Regions from separate parts of the Mycetocola zhujimingii genome, predicted to be linked through region 3. Evidence: predicted binding sites of a transcription regulator. Region 3 holds the regulator's gene; each other region holds the start of a gene.
What was found. Region 3 encodes LexA, which represses DNA repair genes until DNA is damaged. Its sites were predicted from a motif close to TCGAACANNTGTTCGA; they were not measured.
Positions count from the first base shown of each region.

Region 1: the regulator LexA is predicted to act here: its motif matches at 1,838-1,853, upstream of C3E77_RS04435 (HNH endonuclease signature motif containing protein).
Region 2: the regulator LexA is predicted to act here: its motif matches at 2,709-2,724, upstream of imuA' (DnaE2-dependent mutagenesis accessory factor ImuA').

Region 1 covers NZ_CP026949.1:952,045-956,201, reverse strand. Annotated here, with positions in the region: gene C3E77_RS04435 (HNH endonuclease signature motif containing protein) at 1-1,772, opposite strand, end outside; gene C3E77_RS04430 (hypothetical protein) at 1,881-2,522, opposite strand; gene C3E77_RS04425 (prolyl oligopeptidase family serine peptidase) at 2,586-4,157, opposite strand, start outside.
Region 2 covers NZ_CP026949.1:2,297,097-2,301,253, reverse strand. Annotated here, with positions in the region: gene map (type I methionyl aminopeptidase) at 1-727, opposite strand, end outside; gene C3E77_RS10990 (FBP domain-containing protein) at 795-1,286, opposite strand; gene C3E77_RS10985 (methyltransferase) at 1,328-2,494, opposite strand; gene imuA' (DnaE2-dependent mutagenesis accessory factor ImuA') at 2,735-3,472, shown strand; gene C3E77_RS10975 (DNA polymerase Y family protein) at 3,469-4,157, shown strand, end outside.
Region 3 covers NZ_CP026949.1:1,080,058-1,084,214, forward strand. Annotated here, with positions in the region: gene hflX (GTPase HflX) at 1-1,026, shown strand, start outside; gene lexA (transcriptional repressor LexA) at 1,128-1,886, opposite strand; gene C3E77_RS05035 (LysM peptidoglycan-binding domain-containing protein) at 2,166-2,612, shown strand; gene C3E77_RS05040 (histidinol-phosphate transaminase) at 2,653-3,735, shown strand; gene hisB (imidazoleglycerol-phosphate dehydratase HisB) at 3,732-4,157, shown strand, end outside.

The DNA.
Region 1 (4,157 bases), 130 kb from region 3:
CCGTCGCGGTAGCGGAGGAACCGTCGCATCGCTTTCGATGGGGTGTATTTGGTGTGGCCGAGTGAGAGGGCGACTCCGGTTTCGGGGTGGGTCAGGATTCTGCTGAACTCGGGTGCCTGGGAGGCGAGTTGCCCTGCGGTGTCCGCGTCGATGGGGCCGTATCCGTCGAGGTTGCCCGGTTCGACACTTTTACCGAGGAGGGTGAGGACCGGCACGGTGACCATCACGGTGGGCACGATCTTCCGGAACGCCGTCGCCGGGTCACGTCCCGGTCCCGACCGGCTTGGCCTACGCCGACCCCCGGTGTCGACGCCGTTGCCACCTTCGTCGCCGGTGGGTGCGGTGCCTGTCCCGTAACCATTAAGTTTCGAGGCTGCACTCCTGTCGCCGTCGAGCATGTCAGCGCTCGTGCGACTACCGTTCGTGACAGTGCTGCCGATGGTGCTGGTGTCGCCGTCGAGAGGATCTGAGCGCGGGTCGGTGTAGGGGTTACGGGTGCCGAGTCCGGTGCCGAAGATCCGGGTCCCGGTGGCGTCGGGCAGGGTGAACTCGCCGGTGAACGCCTCCATCATCGCCGCGAAGATAACGTCGGCATCCAACTGGGACAGGGTGCGTGGTTCGACCGGTGATTGCAGTTTCATCGACTGGGCACGGATGGTGTCGAAGATCGTTTCCGCGGCCGGTGCGGTGGTGAACAGGTTCAGCCAGGCCATCCCGTCCGGTGCCGGGATCAGTTCCACCCGCCGATCGGTTACCGACTTCCGACACCGAGCAACAGCGGACTCCGGACACAACCGTTCCCGCAACATCCTCGTCTTCTGCCGGAACCGCGCCACCGGCATCGTCTTCGCAAACGGCACCGCCTTCTCCTCAAGTTCCGCAACAGCGTCATCGGTCAGGGTGTCGGTCTGGTCGACCAGCACCTGGGCGTGGCGGTAACTGATCTCCCCTTCCCGCAACGCTGCCAGGGTGACCGGTAGCCGGTGCAACAAGGCCCGACTCTCGTCGACCAGTGCTGTGGCGGAGCGTTCGGCAACCCGTAACGTGCAGGCCAGTTCCGCGATGAAGGACCGCAATGCCAGATCCTGACGCTCGACCACACTCCGCGACCGGGCCGTGACCAGCACGCCTTCCTCCGCGGCGACGGCGAGCGTCCGTGCGCGGTCGCTGAACTCCGCCTTCCACGCAGCCTGACGGGCCTCCAGCTTCTCGACCTGCCCCACCGCCTCCACCAGAGCGGTACAGGTATCCGCGATTTTCGCGTACACCGTCGGCTCAGGCTCGTCGGCGTCAGCGTCAGAGTCAGCGTCAGCGTCAGCATCAGCATCAGCATCAGCATCAGCATCAGCATCAGCATCAGCATCAGCATCAGCATCAGCATCAGCATCAGCATCAGCATCAGCATCAGCATCAGCATCAGCATCAGCATCAGCATCAGCATCAGCATCAGCATCAGCATCAGCATCAGCATCAGCATCAGCAGCAGGCTCTGGGTCGCACTCTCGGTCGGACGCCGGCTCGGACATGGGCGCGGACTCGGCAGCGGGCTCAGGCTCAGGCTCCGGCTCCGGCTCCGGCTCCAAGTCGGGCACCTGTTCGAGCGCCGGCTGCAGCCCCATTTCGGGCTCGGCGCCAGGGGCACGCTTGGCCAAAGCGCCGGGGTCGGATCCCTGCTCTTGCTGCGGCACGTTAGAGGCAGCATCCGCACCGCTATCGGGTGAATCCTGACTCTCACCACCCGGAGGACCGACGGCCCTGTCGTTGTTTTCCATACCACAAGTCAACACCACACCACTGACATTGCTTCGATATAAATTGAAGGTGTGGATAAGTTTACCCGAATCTATATTCGAGTAGATCGCCCGACTGGAAGGCCGCTGCTATCTGACCACAACCGTTACCGGGTCCGTCTCCGTCGGCCCGCCACACTGTTCGGACCCTCCGACCCTCTTCCACTCGAGGGCAACACTGCTGCTCTCCCCGGCAACCGAACCGTCCAGGCGATACGCCGTAACCGTAACCTCGTCGGGACGCCCGGCCATCATGGTGATGACCCACACGTTTTCGCTCTCGGAACGCGCCAGATACGGTGGAATTTCGACCGGCGCTCCGCTTGGCGTCGCACCCGGCGTCGCACCCGGCGACTCGGGCGCGGGTTCCAGCGTCGGCCCCGGAACCACATTGCCGGAGTTCACCTCGAACGGCACCGAGTCGAGCATCTCCTCCTCCGGCTGGATCTCGACCGGCGTCGGTTGCTCGCTCAGCTGGTCAGGGCCCATGAGGGTGAGGGGCTCGTCCTCCCCGATGAGAACCTCGGCCTCCACCGCAGAACAGACCCCCACCTCATCACAGAGCCGCACCTCATCAACAGACCCGGCGTCCCCGACGAGCACAACTCGAACCTCGCTGATGTATCCGATCGCGGGGCACACTCCACCCCATCCGCCGATCCACCCGCACCCAGCGACGGCGACGCAGAGCACTGAGGCCAGAAGAAGCAAACCCAGTCGGTGTGTGCGCACAGACCGACCGTCCCACATCGGACCCCGCGCCGCATCACACCGGGTCGAGGAGTTGCCGATCCGTTACCCGTCCAAACCCAGCCGCTCGGCCAGGAACCGGTATGACAACGCAGCCATGTGCGCCGATTGAGCGTTCGTCGCCGCTCCCCCGTGCCCGCCCTCGATGTTCTCGAAGTACGTGACGTCCTTGCCCGCATCGATCATCCGCGCCGCGAGCTTTCGAGCGTGACCAGGATGCACCCGGTCATCGCGCGTCGACGTCGTCACCAACACCGGCGGATACTCCCGGCTGGGATCGAACAGGTGATACGGCGAGAAGGTACTGATGAACTCCCACTCGTCAGGGTTGTCCGGGTCGCCATACTCCGCTATCCACGATGCGCCGGCCAACAGGTGCGAGTACCGCTTCATGTCGAGCAACGGAACCTGAATCACCAGTGCACCGAAGAGCTCCGGATACTGCGTCAGCATGTTGCCGACCAGGAGACCACCATTCGACCCACCCTGCGCACCGAGATGGGCAGCGGATGTCACCCCACGCGAAATGAGATCGCGAGCGACAGCGGCAAAGTCCTCGAATGCCCTGTGCCGGTTCTCCTTGAGCGCCGCCTGGTGCCAGCGCGGGCCGTACTCACCACCACCACGGATGTTCGCGACAACGTAAACACCGCCCTTCTCGAGCCAGGCCAGCCCGAGCGCCCCGGAATACCCGGGAGTCAGCGACACCTCAAATCCTCCGTAGCCGTACAGCAGGGTCGGCGCCGTTCCATCGAAGGGGAGATCCTCGCGCCGCACGACGAAGTACGGAACCCGGGTCCCATCATCCGACCGGGCAAAATGCTGGTCGATGGTTAACCCGCTCGCGTCAAAGAACGTGGGCTGGGCCTTGAGCTCGACCGGATCGGCATCCGCCTGTCCGACCCTGGCGATCGACAACGTCGTCGGGGTGAGGTAATCGGTCGTCACCAGCCAGACCAGATCGCTCTCCTCACTGTCGACGGCAGCGACCTGGACGGAACCGAACTCCGGTGCGCCCGTAAACTCGCTCCGCTTCCACGTGTCATTCGCCCTCGTCAGCACGTGGATTCGACTCTTCACATCGTCGAGAACCGAGATGACCAGGTGGTTGAGCGTCCAGGTCGCACTCGCGAGCGATGTCGACGGCGTCGGTTCGAAAACCAGTTCAACCGCTCGGTCCCCGCCCACGAATGCATCGAAGTCTGCCGAGAGCAGTGAACCGGCCGCGAACGTGCTCCCGTTCAGCTCCCAGTCGTCGCGCAGCTCGATGATCAGCCACTGCCGGGAGAACCCGATTTCAGCGGATGCCGGAACGTCGATCTTCGTCATCGTCCCGTTCACGTCGACATAGATTTCCGACGTGTAGAACGTGATTCCGCGATAGACGAAGTCGCGGATGTAGCCGGGGGTGTGACTGCGGAAGGCACCAACAGACACATCAGTGAACTCCCCCTCGAAAATCACCTCAGCGGACTCGATGGGCGTCCCGCGACGCCACTTCCTCGCAACCCGGGGATACCCGGAGGTGGTCACCGAGTCCCCGCCCAGGTCCGAGCAAAGATAGACGGTGTCGTCATCGATCCAGCCGAGGCTGCCTTTCGCCTCCGGTCGGAAGAA
Region 2 (4,157 bases), 1.2 Mb from region 3:
CTATCGTGTGCTCGCTGTGTGCCGTCCGGCATCCGGTCGCGCTCTTGAGCGTCCACCCGTCGGCGTCTGTGACGAGTTTGTCGGTGTCTGCCATTACCCAGGGCTCGAGAGCGAGCAGGAGGCCCGGGCGCAGCGTGTAGCCGCGTCCGGCACGACCCATGTTGGGCACGTGTGGGTCCTGGTGCATGGTCGAGCCGATGCCGTGGCCACCGAACTCGGTGTTGACCGGGTAGCCGGCCTCGGTGAGCACTGCGCCGATCGCGGCGGAGATGTCGCCGATCCGTGCTCCTGGGCCTGCCGCGGCAATTCCCGCGACCAGCGCCCGTTCGGTCGCGGTGATCAACGCGACGCTCTCAGCGGGCTTCGAGTCGCCCACGATAAAGCTGATGGCGGAATCCGCAGCGACGCCATCCTTCAGGACGGCGAGGTCGAGCGTCAGCAGGTCACCGTCGGCGAGCCGGTAATCGTGGGGGAGACCGTGCAGCACGGCGTCGTTGACGGCGGTGCAGATGTAGTGGCCGAACGGGCCGCGTCCAAAGGATGGGGCGTAGTCGACGTAGCAGGATTCTGCTCCGGCATCGATGATCATCTTCTGGGCCCAGCGGTCGATGTCCAGAAGATTCGTCCCGACCGTTACCCGGTCTTTCAGCCCGTACAGGATGTCAGCGACCAGGGTGCCCGTGACCCTCGCCCTGGTCAGTTCGGTGGGATTCAGAATCTCGATCATGCGGCGCCCTCTCAATGACTGTCCTCGCCATAATATGCTTCCCACCTGCACGAGCAGCGCGAGAGGGTTACTCGTCCGCACCGACCTCGGCGACGAAACCCTGCACCCGCTCGCGCAGGGTGTTGATCTGTTTGTCGCGTGCCGCCTCGACGTCGAAACCCAGGTAGGCGACGGACGGCAGCTTGCGCGCGTTGCGGGAGCACCCGAAGTCGGCGCAGACGAGTGTGCCTATCGTGTTGCCGTTGCGTCCGGCCTTACCCGCGCGACGTGCGGCGTAAAACACGACGTCGTCCTCGAGGGTGATGTCCTGGCACCACGAGCACTGCGCCCGCGCCCGCGGTTTGGCCTCTGCCCGCTGCAGCAGGATGCCGACCGGTCCGTTGTCGCGCTGCACGATCACATAGCCCCGGCGCGGGAGTTTGCGGTCGCGCCAGCCGAGGAAGTCGAGGTTGTCCCAGTCGAGCGACTCGAAATCTTCGGGCAGGGTGAGGTCACTGACCTGGCTGCGTGACGCGTTGATGAATGAGGTGGTGATGTCTTTGTGGGTGAGGGGAAGCATGTTCTGTCCTGGGAGTTGAGAGCCGGAGGCAGTGGAGCGCGCTAGGGTCGATCCGCCCTGAGGCGCCAGAGCGACGTGACCTCGGCGGCACGCGCGGCGTTGAGCGGGTCAGTCCTGTCGGTTGCGCGTGAGTGTGTCGGACGGGTGTCCATCCGGGCAATCACGGCGAGGCCGGCGTCCTCGATGGCATCGAGCAGGTCTCCGCGCGAACGCAGGCCGAGGCGTTCGGCGATATCCGAAATCACGAGCCAGCCCTCGCCATCCGGGGTCAGGTGCTCGGCAAGACCGGAAAGGAAGCCCGCCAGCATCCGCCCGCCCTCGTCGTAGACGGCATAGTCCGTTGCAACCTTCGGGGTGGCCGGGATCCACGGTGGGTTACAGACGACGATGTCGGCGCGGCCGTCGGGAAAGAGATCGGTCTTCTCGACGGTGACGGCGGGTCCGAAGCCAAGCCGGTCGAGGTTCTCTGTCGCGCAGGCAAGAGCCCGCGGGTCCTGGTCGGTGGCGACGATGTGACGGATGCCTCGGTGCGCGAGCAGCGCCGCGAGTACGCCGGTGCCTGTTCCGATATCGAAAGCTGTCGACGCGTTCGGCGGGAGGGGCGCGTTCGCCACCAGGTCGAGGTACTCACCGCGCACGGGGGAGAAGACCCCGTAGTGCGGGTGGATCTTCGCGCCGAGCGCTGGAACGTCGATGCCCCGGGTGCGCCATTCCTCGGCGCCGATGACGCCGAGCAGTTCACGGAGGGAGACGACGGATGCCTCGATGGCGGGACCCCAGGCGTGAGCGATGGCCTGGCGGATGTCGGGGGAGCGGCGCAGCGGAATCGTGCCGTCCGCTGACACCGGAACGAGCAGCATCCCGAGCAGCGTCGAACGCCGCAGTGCGTCGACGCGCGAGCGCTGGAAGGCGGCGGTGATGTCGTCGTTCCTGGGTGGGACTGGTGTGCCCAGGCGCTTGCCCATTGCGGCGAGCAACTGTTTGGCGTTGTGGAAATCGCCGGTCCAGAGGATGGCCGTGCCGGTGGATGCGAGCCGCAGGGCGGTCTCGGCCGTCATCGAGTCGTCTCCGGTCACGACGGATGCCGGTGCTGGCCAGCCGCTCTCGGAGCGCCACAGAGCTGAGTGTTCGATGCCGTGGTCGAGCCACCTGAGAGGTGGGGGTTCGACGGCGTCACCGGTCATTGGGTCGTTCGTCCGTTCGGGCATCTGTCTCAATTCGCGGCATCATGCCTGTCGGAGCTTGAATTTCAGTATGACAGGGGGAGCTGTGGGGAAGCGGACGGGACGAGAAGCGTGGCCTTTCGACGCGGCTGAAAGCGCTCGTCGAAGGCTTCTTCATTGCCGTTTTTGTGCGTCGCCCAGCGGGCGTGTGTGCCCTGGAATTCCGACTCTCCCGGGCGGGATTCCCCGATTGACTTTATCGAATATCTGTTCGACTATTAACCCATGTCCCTCGCTGTTGCTCCTGTTCGACCCCCGGCATTCGCCGCGGGATCGAACGCTGTGGCGAGCCAGGTTGCCGAGCTGCAGGCGCGCATCCGGGGGATGCAAACTACCCGGATAGATTCGCACGGACTCCCGACATCGCCCGGTGTCGCCGAACTTCTGCCCGGCGGAGTGCTTCGTGCCGGCACGGCATACTCGGTGCTCGAATCGACGACGCTCGCCCTTGCCCTCCTCGCCGGTCCCAGTGCCGCCGGCGCGTGGTGCGGTGTCGTCGGTGTGCCGTCGCTCGGTGTCGAAGCGGCCGCGGCAGCGGGCATCGATCTTGACCGGCTTGTTCTCGTTCCTGAGCCGGGAGACCAGTGGCTGCAGGTCACGGCGGCGCTCGCAGACGTTGTCACTGTTGTCCTCGCGCGCCCACCGGCATCCGTCTCTGCCGCAGAAGTGTCACGTCTGGGTTCGCGGCTGCGCCAGCGTGGATCAACGCTCGTCGCGCTCGGCGACTGGCCACAGAGCGAGGCAACGCTGCGGGTGACCGACGATCGCTGGATGGGACTCGGCGACGGCCACGGTTATCTCGCCGCTCGCAGGGTGACCGTCGCTGTGACCGGGCGCACGCTCGCCGGCAAACCGCGCCGCAAGCAGATGTGGCTTCCCGACAGTGAGCAGTCGATCCGGTCGGCGGGCCTCGCCGGGGTTCCAGCGGTCCGTCAGTCGCATCACGAAGCGGCGGCATCATGACCGCGGCTCCCATCCGCACCATCCTGCTGTGGTGCCCTGACTGGCCGACAAACGCGGCAGCTATCGAACATGGGTTCGGTGCAGATGTTCCGCTCGCCCTGATCGATCGTGGCGAAGTTTTCGCCTGCTCGGCAGCGGCTCGCAGCGAAGGGGTCCGTCGCGGCCTGCGGGTGCGCGAAGCGCAGTCGCGGAGCACGGGGCTGATCGCGCTGCCGTACGATCCCGTGCTCGATCACCGGGCGTTCGAGCCGGTCATTGCCGCCGTCGAACAGATCGTGCCAGGGGTCCAGCTCTCCCGCCCCGGTACCTGCGTCATGCGTGCACGCGGGCCGAGTCGCTACTACGGCGGCGAACGACAGGCGGCACAGGCGTTGCTCGATACCCTCAACGCCGTCGGAGTGCGTGACGCGCGGGTCGGCATCGCCGACGGGCCCTTCGCCGCGGGGCAGGCAGCGAAGCTCCCATCATCGAGAGAAACGGATGCCATCCGCATAGTTCCCGCTGGGCGCTCACCCGAGTTCCTTGCCGCGTTCGGTGTCGACATTCTCGAACGACCTGAGCTTGCCGTCCTGCTCCAGCGGCTGGGCATTCGGACGCTCGGTGACTTCGCCGCCCTCGACGCCATGCAGGTGCGTGACCGCTTCGGTCCAGACGGGATTCTTGCCCACCGGCTCGCGTCAGGTTT
Region 3 (4,157 bases):
CCAAGCCAGCGGCGTGCGCTCGAGGATGTCGTGAAGGTCAAGGTCATCGACCGCACCGCGGTCATCCTCGACATCTTCAGCCAGCACGCCAAGAGCCGCGAGGGCAAGGCCCAGGTCGAGCTCGCCCAGCTTGAGTACCTGCTGCCGCGACTCCGCGGTTGGGGCGACTCGATGTCCCGCCAGGCCGGTGGCCAGGTGGGTGGCGCCGGCGCAGGTATGGGTTCACGTGGCCCGGGTGAAACCAAGATCGAACTCGACCGACGCCGCATCCACACCCGGATGGCGAAGCTGCGCAAGCAGATCAAGGGCTTCGGGCCGGCCCGCGAGGCCAAGCGCGCGAACCGCAACCGCTTCGAAGTGCCGTCCGTTGCGATCGCCGGCTACACCAACGCCGGCAAGTCGAGCCTGCTCAACCGCATCACTAAGGCGGGGGTTCTCGTCGAGAACTCCCTTTTTGCCACTCTCGACGCAACGGTTCGAAAGACCCAGACCGAAGACGGCCGGCTCTACACGCTCTCTGACACGGTTGGGTTTGTCCGCAACCTGCCGCACCAGCTGGTTGAGGCCTTCCGGTCGACGCTCGAAGAGGTCGCCGAGTCGGATGTCATCGTGCACGTCGTCGACGCCTCGCACCCTGACCCTGCATCCCAGATCAGCACGGTGCGCGACGTCATCGGTGATGTCGGTGCCCGCGACATTCCGGAGATCGTGGTCTTCAACAAGAGTGACCTCGTCAGCGAGGACGACCGGCTCGTGCTCCGCGGACTGGAACCCAAGGGAATCTTCGCATCGGCGCGGACCGGCGAGGGAATCGATGAGATCCTCGCCCGCATCGCCGAACTGCTGCCGAGCCCGACGGTTCCGCTTCACCTTCTCGTCCCGTACGACAGGGGAGACATCATTTCGATGCTCCACCGCCGCGGAAAGGTCGAGAAGCTGGACTACGAGGAAGACGGCACCGAGGTGCGCGCACTCGCGTCGGAGGAACTCGCCGCACAGGTGGCCGAGTTCGCGATCGCCGAATAGCGGCGTCTTCACGCGTTTGGTCGCTTAACGAACGGATGCCCCGGGTCTGTACCCGGGGCATCCGTTCGTTAAGCGGGCGTCAGGCGCCACACCTTGGGTAGCTACACCGCGCGGAGCACCGCGACGATCTTGCCGAGCACGTCGGCTTCGTCGCCGAGGATCGGTTCGAAGTTCGTGTTGCGGGGGAGCAGCCAGGTGTGGCCATCGCGCTGACGGAACACCTTGACCGTGGCTTCACCATCGAGCATGGCGGCGACGATATCGCCGTTCTCAGCGGTCGGCTGCTGGCGGACGACGACCCAGTCGCCGTCGCAGATCGCCGCGTCGATCATCGACTCACCCGAGACCTTGAGCATGAACAGCTCTCCCTTGCCCACGAGCTGACGGGGGAGGGGGAACACTTCTTCAACCTGCTGGTCAGCCGTGATCGGCACTCCGGCTGCGATGCGTCCGACGAGGGGCACCATTGCCGCGTCGCCGACCGGTGTCGAGCTTTCGAAGTCGGCAACGTTTGAGGGGGAGGGCAGGTCGATCAGGATCTCGAGCGCACGGGGCCGATTGGGGTCCCTGCGCAGGTAGCCGCTCAGCTCAAGCTGGTTGAGCTGGTGCGTAACGCTGGAGAGCGATGCCAGCCCGACCGCGTCACCGATTTCGCGCATGCTCGGCGGGTAACCGCGGCTCTGCACTGAGCGCTGAATCACGTCGAGGATTGCCAGCTGCTTCTCGCTCAGGCTCTTGCGGCGGCGCGTGGTCGGCTTCTCTGCCGGCACCCGCTTGGCCTTCCGTGGCGATGGAGCAGCAGATGAAACAGCGGCATCCGGCCCGTTCTCAGCCGTGATATTCGCGTTGTCGAGCGTCATGTCACTCCCGTCTGGCGGGCAGCCCCGGCCAATGTCAGTGGTCACTGGTTGAGTCTCAACCATCAATCGAAACTCTATCCGTCCCAAGGGGCCGCAGCAAAGATTTGTTCGAGTGTGTCGGGCAAATTTCGCAAAAAAGTCCGAAGAAGGACTTGAATGTTCGAACAATCGAATATAGATTCGGAATACAGGTTCGTATTCGGCCCTCCCGGCCGAGGGCCGGATACGAATTCTTCGAATCGCCACACAACAGTTCACAGCACGAACCGGAGGCGCACCATGAGCACCGCAGTCATCACCCCCATTCACTCTCTCTCACGTCCAACCGCACGGCGGCCCGAGGCGCCGCGCCCATCGAACCCGGGCGCACAGGCCATCGTGGGCGACGTGTCAGCGACGATTGCACGCCCCACCGGGCGCATCCGACTCACCCGGCGTGGTCGCGTCGTCCTGACCTCGCTCGCCGCCGCCCCGCTCATCGCTCTCGCGGCCTGGCTCGGACTCAACGCCGGCGCCGCAACAGCGTCGTCGACTCCCAGCTCAGCGTCGTTCGAGTACGTCACTGTCGAACACGGTGACTCCCTGTGGTCGCTCGCGGGCACGCTGGCTCCTGAAGCCGACCCGCGCGACGTGATCGCCGATGTCATGGCCCTCAACCAGCTCGAAACATCGACTGTCGTTCCCGGGCAGAACATCGCCATTCCCGAGCGATACACAACTCCGTAACGCACACCGGAGCGCAAGGCGCGGCGGGTAAACTTCCGGGGTGAGTTCTCTCGATGCCCTGCCCATCCGCGATGATCTTCGTGGCAAGTCCCCGTACGGCGCACCCCAGAAGGTCGTGCCCGTCGCCCTGAACGTCAACGAGAACACGCATCCGATTCCCGAAGACGTGGCCCGCGACATCGTGACCGCCCTCGCCCGCGCTGTTCTCGGGGTGAATCGATACCCCGACCGTGAGTTCACCGAACTACGGATCAGTCTCGCCGGGTATCTCGGGCACGGACTCAGTGCCGATCACATCTGGGCCGCGAACGGTTCGAACGAGGTTCTGCAGCAGGTCCTCCAGGCCTTCGGTGGACCTGGCCGCTCGGTCCTCGGGTTCAGCCCGACTTACTCCATGTACCCGCTGCTGGCCGCAGGCACCGGAACCCGGTGGATTTCCGCCGAGCGAGACGCCGACTATGAAATCTCACCAGAGACCGCCAGCGCCGCCGTTCGCCGCGAAAACCCCGACGTCGTGATTCTCTGTTCGCCGAACAACCCCACGGGAACCCCACTTGGGCTCGACACCATCGAGGCCGTGTATGACGCGACCGATGGCATCGTCGTCGTGGACGAGGCGTACTTCGAGTTCGCCCCGGAAGGAACCCCCAGCGCGCTGTCCCTTCTCGAAGGCCGCGACCGGTTGCTCGTGTCACGAACCATGAGCAAAGCCTTCGCGTTCGCAGGCGCCCGGGTGGGCTACCTCGCTGCAGCCCCGGCCGTCACTGACGCGCTTCGGCTGGTGCGTCTCCCGTACCACCTCTCTGCACTTACCCAGGCCGCGGCGATAGCCGCGCTTGCCCACAGCGGCGAGATGCTCGCCATGGTCGATGACATCAAGCACCAGCGCGACCGCATCAGCACAGGCCTCGCCGACCTGGGCTTCCGCCCGTACCGGAGCCACAGCAACTTCGTGCTGTTCGGTGGCGTCGACGACCCGGCGGCCCTGTTCGATGCGCTGCTCGAGCGAGGCGTGCTCATCCGGGATATCGGCCTCCCCAACCAGATGCGGGTTTCGGCCGGTACCGAGGCAGAGACGACAGCGTTTCTCGATGCCATCGCGGCGGTAAGCTCGAACTCATGAGCCAGCCGCAGCGCATCGCCCGGATCCAGCGTGAGACGAGCGAATCCACCATCGATCTCACCATCAATCTCGATGGAACCGGTGTCAGCGACATCCACACCACTGTGCCTTTCTATGACCACCTCCTGACCGCGTTCGCCAAGCACGCCCTGGTCGACCTCACGGTTCGGGCCACGGGCGATATCGAGATCGATGTGCACCACACGGTGGAAGACATCGGCATCGCACTCGGACAGGCGATCAAGCAGGCACTCGGCACCAAGGAGGGCATCTCGCGCTTTGGAGACGCTCTCGTTCCCCTCGACGAGGCGCTCGTGCAGGCCGTCGTCGACATTTCGGGTCGGCCGTACCTCGTGCACTCCGGCGAGCCCGCCGGGTTCGAGTTCCACCTCATCGGCGGTCACTTCACCGGCTCGATGGTG